Ciceribacter thiooxidans: one gene and its partner. The protein of the gene in region 1 interacts with the protein of each later gene in a pairwise test. Links are inferred from orthologs where the notes say so. Each region holds a gene or a part of one and is shown on either strand. Other genes may lie near its edges.

Evidence for each region. The genes of interacting proteins can lie anywhere in the genome.
Region 2: the proteins of sfsA (region 1) and H4I97_RS17875 interact in binary tests that used the Escherichia coli proteins (3 or more experiments, as listed by UniProt). The link is inferred for Ciceribacter thiooxidans from one-to-one orthologs.

The regions. Positions count from the first base shown.
Region 1 is NZ_CP059896.1:1,795,160-1,800,535, forward strand. Bases 1,429-4,236 are described here. They hold sfsA (DNA/RNA nuclease SfsA), read left to right. Parts: upstream 1,429-2,372; coding sequence 2,373-3,101; downstream 3,102-4,236. Other genes in these bases: H4I97_RS08555 (PHA/PHB synthase family protein), read left to right, coding at 1,429-2,362; map (type I methionyl aminopeptidase), read left to right, coding at 3,135-3,971. In the rest of the region: H4I97_RS08550 (gas vesicle protein GvpG), read right to left, coding at 1-353; more of H4I97_RS08555, read left to right, coding at 515-1,428; H4I97_RS08575 (ATP-binding protein), read right to left, coding at 4,828-5,376. UniProt on the Escherichia coli protein: Binds to DNA non-specifically. Could be a regulatory factor involved in maltose metabolism.
Region 2 is NZ_CP059896.1:3,615,603-3,619,886, reverse strand. Bases 1-3,000 are described here. They hold H4I97_RS17875 (glutamate-5-semialdehyde dehydrogenase), read left to right. Parts: upstream 1-858; coding sequence 859-2,142; downstream 2,143-3,000. Other genes in these bases: rsfS (ribosome silencing factor), read left to right, coding at 2,804-3,000; H4I97_RS17870 (nicotinate-nucleotide adenylyltransferase), read left to right, coding at 2,180-2,767; proB (glutamate 5-kinase), read left to right, coding at 1-866. Outside these bases: more of rsfS, read left to right, coding at 3,001-3,289; 23S rRNA (pseudouridine(1915)-N(3))-methyltransferase RlmH, read left to right, coding at 3,384-3,866; H4I97_RS17855 (murein hydrolase activator EnvC family protein), read left to right, coding at 4,017-4,284. UniProt on the Escherichia coli protein: Catalyzes the NADPH-dependent reduction of L-glutamate 5-phosphate into L-glutamate 5-semialdehyde and phosphate. The product spontaneously undergoes cyclization to form 1-pyrroline-5-carboxylate.

The sequences.
Region 1 (5,376 bases):
TCTTCCACTCGCCGCTGGTACTCGGCCTCAGAAATCGTGCCCGACTTGCGGGCGGAGGCGAGTGCCGACAGCTTCGCCTGCAGCGCCACCGCCTCCTCGTCGCTCATCTGAACGCTTGCGGCCGTCAGCGGCTGCGAGAAATCCGGATAGCCGTCCGGAGAGGTGCCGAGCGCCGGCGTCTGGGGGCTGCGAGCCCCATCGCTGACGGTGACGTCGAGCACGGAGGACCGCGGCCCGGCCGCAGCCGTCTGCCCGCCCGTCGACGAGCATCCCGCGGCGACCCCGAGTGCACCGGCCAGTGCCAGACCGGAAGCAAGACGCCACGTTTTCATCGCCCACATCGCTGCAATCATACCCATATATCCCAAACCGGCGCCGCAATGCATCCGGCGGTTGATCCCCGCTTCCGAATACGTCAGGAATGGCTTTCGTATTGCTGGAACTTGTAGTCGTTTTCAGGCAGGATAAGCAAACATAAAAGAGGACTCGCACGAGCACTCTCGGGAGGAACAGCTTGAGCAGAGACACCGAAGACGGTGCCACATCCGGTGCTACGGCCCAAGGCTTCGATCCGAAGCTGATTGAACCCTACATCGTCAAGGATCCGGAAGCGCTGGCAATCAATGTCGCCCGTGCCCTCGAAAACCTCGGCAAGGCCGCTTCGACATGGCTTGCGCCGCGCGAGCGCGGCGAGATCGTCGACCCGGTGTCGCAACCGCTGACGGAACTCGTCAAGACGATGTCCAAGGTCACCGAGTACTGGATGTCGGACCCGAAGCGGACGCTGGAAGCGCAGGGCCTTCTGCTGGCCGGCATGTTCGGCGCCTGGACGCGGACCGCGCAGAGGCTCGCCGGCGGCGAAGGCGCGGAGCCCGCGCCGCAGTTCCCGAACGACAAGCGATTCGCCGACGAGGACTGGCAGCGCAACCCGTTCTTCGACTTCCTGCGTCAGGTCTATTTCATCGGCAGCGACTGGGCCGAGCGCATGGTGCGCGATGCCGAGGGGCTCGACGAGCACACCCGGCACAAGGCCGCCTTCTACGTCCGGCAGATCACGGCTGCCCTTTCGCCCGCAAACTTCGTCGTCACCAATCCGCAGGTCTACCGCGAAACGGTCGCGAGCCACGGCGACAATCTCGTGCGCGGCATGAAGATGCTCGCCGAGGATATCGCGGCCGGCGGCGGCGACCTTCGTCTTCGCCACACCGACTACAGCAAGTTCGCCGTCGGCGAGAACATGGCGGTCACGCCGGGCAAGGTGATCGCCCAGAACGATATCTGCGAAATCCTGCAATACGAAGCGGCGACCGGCACGGTTCTCAAGCGGCCCCTCCTGATCGTGCCGCCGTGGATCAACAAATTCTACATCCTCGACCTCAACCCGCAAAAGTCCTTCATCAAGTGGTGTGTCGACCAGGGACATACGGTCTTCGTCATTTCCTGGGTCAATCCCGACGAGCGGCATGCCACGAAGGACTGGGAAGCCTATATCCGCGAGGGCGTCGATTTCGCCCTCGAGACCGTCGAGAAGGCGACCGGCGAGACCAAGGTGAACGCGATCGGTTACTGCGTCGGCGGCACGCTGCTCTCCGCCGCACTCGCCCTGCACGCCAAGGAGCGCAACAAACGCATCGCAAGTGCAACGCTCTTCACCACCCAGGTCGATTTCACCCATGCCGGCGACCTCAAGGTGTTCGTCGACGAAGAGCAGCTCGACGCGATGGAAGAGCGCATGCGGGCAAGCGGCTACCTCGAAGGCTCGAAGATGGCATCCGCCTTCAACATGCTGAGGGCCTCCGAGCTCATCTGGCCCTACTTCGTCAACAACTACCTGAAGGGCGAGGAGCCGATGCCCTTCGACCTGTTGTTCTGGAATTCGGACTCGACCCGGATGGCGGCCGCCAACCACTCCTTCTATTTGCGCAACTGCTATCTCGACAATGCGCTCAGCAAGGGACGGATGAAGATCGCCGGCAAGACCCTGTCGCTGAAGGACGTGAAGATCCCGATCTACAATCTCGCGACCCGCGAGGATCACATCGCGCCGGCCAAATCGGTTTTCGTCGGCAGCGGCCTGTTCGGTGGACCGGTCACCTTCGTGCTCAGCGGTTCCGGCCACATCGCCGGCGTGGTCAACCCGCCCGGCAAGCAGAAGTATCAGTACTGGACCGGCGGTGCGCCCGCCGGCGCCTTCGAGGAGTGGCTGGAAAGAGCAGAAGAGACACCGGGCTCCTGGTGGCCGCACTGGCAAACATGGGTCGAGTCGCTCGACGGCAAGCGGGTCCCTGCCCGCAAGGTCGGCGGTGGTGCGCTGAATGCGATCTCCGACGCGCCCGGCACGTACGTGCGCGAACGGGCGTGACTCCTACGCGATGAAGTTCGATCCCCCTCTCGTCCCTGCCCGGCTCATCCGGCGTTACAAGCGCTTCCTGTTCGACGCGCTGCTCGACGACGGAAGCGAGATCACCGGTTTTTGCCCAAACACCGGCTCGATGCTGGGGTTGACGGACGCCGGTTCGCGTATCTGGCTTTCCGATCACGCCGGCTCGGCGCGCAAACATCGCTATGCCTTCGAGCTGATCGAAGCCGACGATACCGTCGTCGGTGTCCACGCAGCCCTTGCCAACCGGCTCGGCGAAGAGGCGATCCGGATGGGCCTTGTCGACGATCTTGCGGGCTACGAGACGTTGCGGCGCGAACAACGCTATGGCCGGAACTCGCGCATCGACTTTCTTCTTTCCTCACCCGGACGGGCGGATGTCTATGTCGAGGTCAAGAACGTGCATTTCATCCGCGAGAATCGGCTTGCCGAATTTCCGGACACCGTGACCGCACGCGGCACCAGGCACCTCGAAGAACTTGCGGCGATGGTGGATGCCGGCCACCGTGCCATCATGCTCTATCTCATCCAGCGCGAGGATTGCGACCGCTTCCGTCTTTCGGGCGACCTCGATCCCGCCTATGCCCGCGCCTTCGCCGAGGCGAGACGGCGCGGAGTCGAGGCCTACGCCGTCAAATGCCGGGTGAGTGCCGCGGAAATCGCACCGCTTCAACTCATCGCAATGGACGAAGCCGCCCCTGCTGCATTATGTACGGTGTGACAATCGGAATGCATCCAACCTGAAAGCGGATGAATGGTAAATTACATCGACGCGGCAACGGCGCCGCTCAAGAATACGGGAGCGATCAGGCTCTACGGCCCCGAAGCCTTTGAAGGCATGCGCAAGGCTTCGCAGCTGACCGCGCGCTGTCTGGACGAACTCGCCTCCGTCGTGAAGCCCGGCGTCACGACGGACGCGATCGACCGCTTCGTCTTCGAATTCGGCATGGACAACGGGGCGCTCCCGGCCACGCTCAACTACCGCGGCTACACGAAATCCTGCTGCACCTCGATCAATCACGTCGTCTGCCACGGCATTCCGAACGACAAGCCGCTGCGCGAAGGCGACATCGTCAACATCGACGTTACCTACGTCCTCGACGGCTGGCACGGCGATTCGAGCCGCATGTATCCGGTGGGCGAGATCAAGCGCGCCGCCGAACGGCTGCTCGAAGTCACCTACGAGTGCCTGATGCGCGGGATTGCCGCGGTGCGCCCCGGCGCCCGCACGGGCGCCATCGGCGAGGCGATCCAGACCTATGCAGAGGCCGAGCGCTGTTCCGTCGTGCGCGATTTCTGCGGCCACGGCATCGGACAGTTGTTCCACGACTCCCCGAACATCCTGCACTACGGCCGGGCCGACGAGGGTCCGGAACTGCGCGAGGGGATGATCTTCACCATCGAGCCGATGATCAACCTCGGCCGCCCGCACGTGAAGGTGCTCTCCGACGGCTGGACCGCGGTCACCCGCGACCGCTCGCTGACCGCGCAATACGAGCACGCCGTCGGCGTGACGGCGACGGGCTGTGAAATCTTCACGCTTTCACCCGCCGGTCTCGACCGTCCCGGACTGCCGCCGCTTCGAGGCTGACGATGGGCAAACCTCCTTCCCTTTTCCCGGCAGACGATGAAGACGACAAAACCGTCGTTCCGGACCGGGAAGAGGCGGAGGAGGATACTGCCGCCGTCGATGAACGAAGCTTCTTCGCCGAGCAGCCTTCGAAACCACGGCCGATCTCCGGCGCGAACGCTCAGGAAGAGGCGCATTATATCGGTCATCGCGACAGGTTGAGAACGCGCTTCCGCGAAAGCGGCGAGGCGGCGCTCGCGGACTACGAGCTCCTCGAACTTCTGCTTTTCCGTCTCATTCCGCGCCGCGATACCAAGCCGATCGCCAAGGCGTTGATCGGCCGCTTCGGCACGCTCGCCGGCGTGCTCGGCGCACCGCCTGCCCTGCTGCAGGAGGTGAAGGGGATCGGCGAGACGGTGGCGCTCGACCTAAAGCTCATCGCAACCACGGCGCAGCGAATGCTGAAGAGCGAGCTCAAGGAGCGGCACGTGCTCTCTTCGTGGTCATCGGTGATCGACTACTGCCACGCGGCAATGGCCTACGAGACCACGGAGCAGTTCCGCATCCTCTTCCTAGACAAGCGCAACGCGCTGATCGCCGACGAGGTGCAGGGGCGCGGCACGATCGACCACACGCCCGTCTATCCCCGTGAGGTTGTGAAGCGGGCGCTCGAACTTTCCGCGACGGCGATCATCCTCGTGCACAATCACCCGTCCGGAGACCCGACACCGTCACGCGCCGACATCGACATGACGAAGACCATCATCGATACCGCAAAGCCGCTCGGCATCACCGTCCACGATCACATCATCATCGGCCGGCAGGGTCATGCGAGCTTCCGGGGCCTCCGGCTGATCTGAACGGCCCCTGCCCTTGCTTATGAGCGCCCATCGGCCACCGGCAGGACGACCCTGAACTCGGCGCCACCGTCCTTCGAGCGCCCGGCGGTGATCGTGCCGCCGAAATCCTCGATGATAGTGAAACTGATCCAGAGGCCGAGCCCGGTGCCCTCGCCGACCGCCTTGGTCGTGAAGAAGGGCTCGAAGATCTTGCTCATGTCCTCCTCGGCGATACCCGGCCCGTTATCCGCGACGGTGATCTCGATCGCGTGATCCAGCCGTCGTGCGGCGAGCTGTACCCGCGCACCATCTCGCCCTTCGACGGCATGGAGGGCGTTATCGGTCAGATTGACGATCACCTGGTGCAACTGCCCCTCATGTCCCTCGATGACGAGGTCCGGATCGCCGTCGACGACAATTTCGGCCTGCGCGTTCTTCGCTTTGGCCGCCAGGTGGGCGGAATTGCGCAAAAGCCGGCCGACATCGACCGCCTGGCGCTCGCCGGCCTTGCTGAAGGAGAGCCGCCGCAGGTTCTTGACGATGTCGCTCACCCGGTTGGCACCTTCGATCGTACCTTCGAGCAGCGA
Region 2 (4,284 bases), 1.8 Mb from region 1 along the record:
CCGGCCAGATCCTGTTGACGCTCGGTGACACGGAGGAACGGCGGCGTTATCTCAACGCCCGCGCCACTATCAACCAGCTCTTGAAGATCGGCGCAGTCCCGATCATCAACGAGAACGACACGGTTGCAACCACCGAGATCCGCTATGGCGACAACGACCGGCTGGCCGCTCGCGTCGCCACCATGGCTGGAGCCGATCTTCTGATTCTGCTCTCCGATATTGATGGCCTTTATACCGCGCCGCCCCATCTCGACGCGAACGCGCGCTTTCTCGAAACGGTTGCGGATATAACTCCGGAGATCGAGGCAATGGCGGGAGGCGCCGCCTCGGAGCTTTCACGCGGCGGAATGCGCACCAAGATCGATGCCGGAAAGATCGCCACTGCCGCGGGCTGCGCGATGATCATCGCGTCCGGCACGACGGACAATCCGATCCGCGCGATCGTTGAGGGTGCGCGTCATTCCTGGTTCGCCCCCTCACCAGCGCCGGTGACGGCGCGCAAGACCTGGATCGCCGGACATCTTCAAGCTGCGGGCGAGCTGCACGTCGATGCGGGCGCGCAGACGGCGCTTCGCGCCGGTAAGAGCCTTCTGCCGGCAGGCGTAAAAAAGATCGTCGGCCAGTTCAGCCGTGGCGACACAGTAAGCGTCATCGGAGAACAGGGCCGGGAGATCGCTCGCGGACTGGTATCTTACGATGCCGATGAGGCTCGCAGGATCACGGGCAGAAAGTCCGGCGAGATCGAGGAGATTCTCGGCTATGCCGGTCGCGCCGCCATGATTCACCGGGACGACCTGGTGATCACCGGCGTAACGCGCAAGAAGGTCGAAGGCTCCATGGAGAACAAGGATAAGGCCAATGCTTGACGCAGTTGCCACGTCTGACGATGTTCAAGCGCTGATGCTCGATATCGGCTCTCGCGCCAAAGCGGCAGCCCGGCCGCTTGCGATCGCGACGACAGAACAGAAGAACCGTGCATTGCACGCCATGGCACAGGCGATCCTCGACAGCACGGACGTGATACTTGCGGCCAATGCTGTTGACGTTGAGAACGGGAGGGCTTCAGGCCTGACGGGTTCCTTCATGGATCGCCTGACGCTCGATCCAGGCCGGGTTGCGGCCATTGCGCGCGGAATTCGCGACATCGCAGAGCTGAAAGATCCCGTCGGCGAAGTTATTGCCGCCTGGGAGCGTCCGAACGGCCTCAAGATAGAGCGTGTGCGCACGCCACTCGGCATAATCGGCGTAATTTACGAAAGCCGTCCAAACGTCACTGCCGACGCCGGCGCGCTCTGCCTGAAGGCAGGCAACGCGGTCATCCTGCGCGGCGGATCGGATTCGGTTCATTCCTCACGTGCGATCCATGCCTGCCTTGTGAAGGGTCTCGAAAAGGCGGACCTGCCTACCGACGCCATCCAGCTCGTTCCCGTAACGGATCGTGCCGCGGTCGGCGCCATGCTGACCGGCCTCGGCGGTGCGATCGACGTGATCGTGCCGCGGGGCGGCAAGAGCCTCGTGGCGCGCGTCCAGTCGGAAGCCCGCGTACCCGTCTTCGCGCACCTAGAGGGCCTCTGCCATGTTTACGTCGACCGCTCCGCTGACCTTGAGATGGCCAAAAAGGTCGTGCTCAACTCGAAGATGCGGCGCACCGGCATCTGCGGAGCGGCGGAAACCCTTCTGATTGATCGAGCCGCCGTGGGGACTCACCTTGCGCCCATTTTGGAAGCGCTGGCGCAGGCCGGCTGCGAGCTTCGCGCCTCGCCCGAGGTGCAGGCGGTCTTTCCCGAAGCCAAATCTGCCACGGAAGAGGATTGGCGGACGGAATATCTCGACGCCGTGATCGCTGTCACGCTGGTCGATGGAGTGGACGGTGCCATCGGTCACATCGCGAAGTATTCGTCCAATCATACGGAAGCCATTCTTGCTGAAGATCTAACGGCTGTTGAACGGTTCTTTAACGAAGTTGATTCGGCGATCCTCCTGCATAACGCCTCTACCCAGTTCGCCGATGGCGGCGAGTTCGGGATGGGGGCGGAGATCGGGATTGCCACCGGAAAGATGCACGCCCGAGGTCCCGTCGGCGTGGAACAGCTGACATCGTTCAAGTACCGGGTTCACGGCGCCGGCCAGGTCAGGCCCTGACGTGCGAGAAGAGGCGATCGCCCACCGCTACCGGTTCATGCCGCACGTGGAGCCCGGCATGGTCATCGGACTGTTCGGCGGATCGTTCAATCCCCCGCATGAAGGACATCTTCTGGTCGCGGAGATCGCGCTTCGGCGCCTCGGCCTGCACCAATTGTGGTGGATCGTCACCCCCGGCAATCCTCTGAAGAATCGCACTGCGCTCCCTCCGTTGAGCCATCGGCTGGAACTTTGCGAGGCATTGGTGCGGGATCCGCGCATTAAAGTCACCGCGTTCGAGCAGACGCTCGGAACCAGCTACACGGCGGAGACGCTGGCTTTCGTGAAGCGCCGCAACCCACAAGTGAATTTCGTCTGGATCATGGGCGCGGACAATCTGAAGAGCTTTCACCGCTGGCAGCATTGGCGGAGAATTGCAACGACCTTCCCGATCGCCATCATCGATCGGCCGGGCGCGACGCTTTCCTATCTCTCATCGAAGATGGCCCGCACTTTTTCCCGGGCGCGCATCGACGAGGACGACGCGGCCGTTCTCTGGAAGAATGAGCCGCCGGCCTGGACGTTCATTCACGGGCCACGCTCTTCTCTCAGTTCCACAGCGTTACGGGAGATGACCGGGGGATAGCATTTGCAGCGCAACTCTTGAAAGATCGCGGATTTGATGCCACCTTTTGGGGGCATCTGCCGAGTCTGGCAGAAAGCAACGTGCTGTTCTTCAAAGAAAGGAAAGACTCTGACAACAGTACACACCAAGGGACGCACACCGGTTGTCGTCCCAAAGAGCACGGAACGTGGCGCATTTGCCGTGGCCCGCGCTCTCGAGCAGGTCCTTGCAAGTCTCGAGGACTCGAAAGCAGAAGACATCGTCACCATCAACATTGCTGGAAAGTCAGCGCTCGGCGATTACATGTTAGTCGCCTCCGGGCGTTCGACCCGCCATGTCGTCGCGATCTGCGAGCATCTCATTTCGGACCTGAAGGACGAGGGCTTCGGTAGCCCCCGCGTGGAAGGCCTCGATACGGGTGATTGGGTGCTCATCGACGCTGGTGATGTCATCGTACACGTCTTCCGTCCAGAAATCCGCGAGTTTTACAACATCGAAAAGATGTGGGCGGCTCCGGAAATGGAGGAAGGCAAGCTACACTAACAGACGGATAACACCGGTATCCGCTGTGCCGATTGAGTGGCAACTCCCAAGGTTGCCACTACTGGTCCTTGTGGCCAATCAATGGAATAGGGACATGCGTATTGGCATCTTTGCCGTCGGGCGACTGAAAGCCGGCCCGGAAAAGGAACTTGCAGCCCGTTATCTCGAACGCTTTGCCAAGGCAGGTCCCGCCACCGGGCTAGAGTTCGCCCGCACTGTCGAAATCGCTGAAAGTCGTGCGTCTAACGCAGCGACGCGCAAACGCGAGGAAGCCGCAGAGCTCATGAAGGCGATGCCGACCGGATCGATGCTGGTCGTACTCGATGAGCACGGAAAGGCACTCGACAGCGAGCAATTCGCAGATCTTCTAGGAAAGTACCGAGATCGCGGCCAGCGAGACTTGGTGATCCTGATCGGCGGCGCCGATGGCGTCGATCCTGATCTTCATGGGAAGGCCGACGCCGTTCTCAATCTCGGCCGCATGACCTGGCCGCATCAGCTCGTGCGCATCCTCATCGCCGAGCAACTCTACCGTGCGGTCACGATCCTTTCCGGTCATCCCTACCACCGGGCGTGAGCCGCTGGCTGCGGACGTGACGTCCGATTGTAGTTGCGCCTTTGCGCGCCCGGGCAAATCAGCTTATTTTCCGGACAACATCGGGAAAGCGACTTGCAGCACGAAATCCGCACACAGTCTGCCTCAACAAGTCCGGACGGAAGCCACCACATGCTTCTTCCGGCCTGTGTCGTCGCGTTGGTCCTCGGTCTGTTTCCGGCACACGGTAGCGGTCGCGCACTCGCACAGGATTCGGTCGGGAGCGGCGCTGCTTCATCCGCCGATCATGCGTCGGAAGCTGCGCCCGATCTTGCTTTGCGCCAGAAGCGGGACGAAGTCAGTCGGGAGCTCCAGGACCTTTCCCGGACCATCCATCTCTCGGAAGAGAAAGCTGCCGAACTTGAGGCTGACATCGCCGCGCTCAAGAAGGATGCAGTGG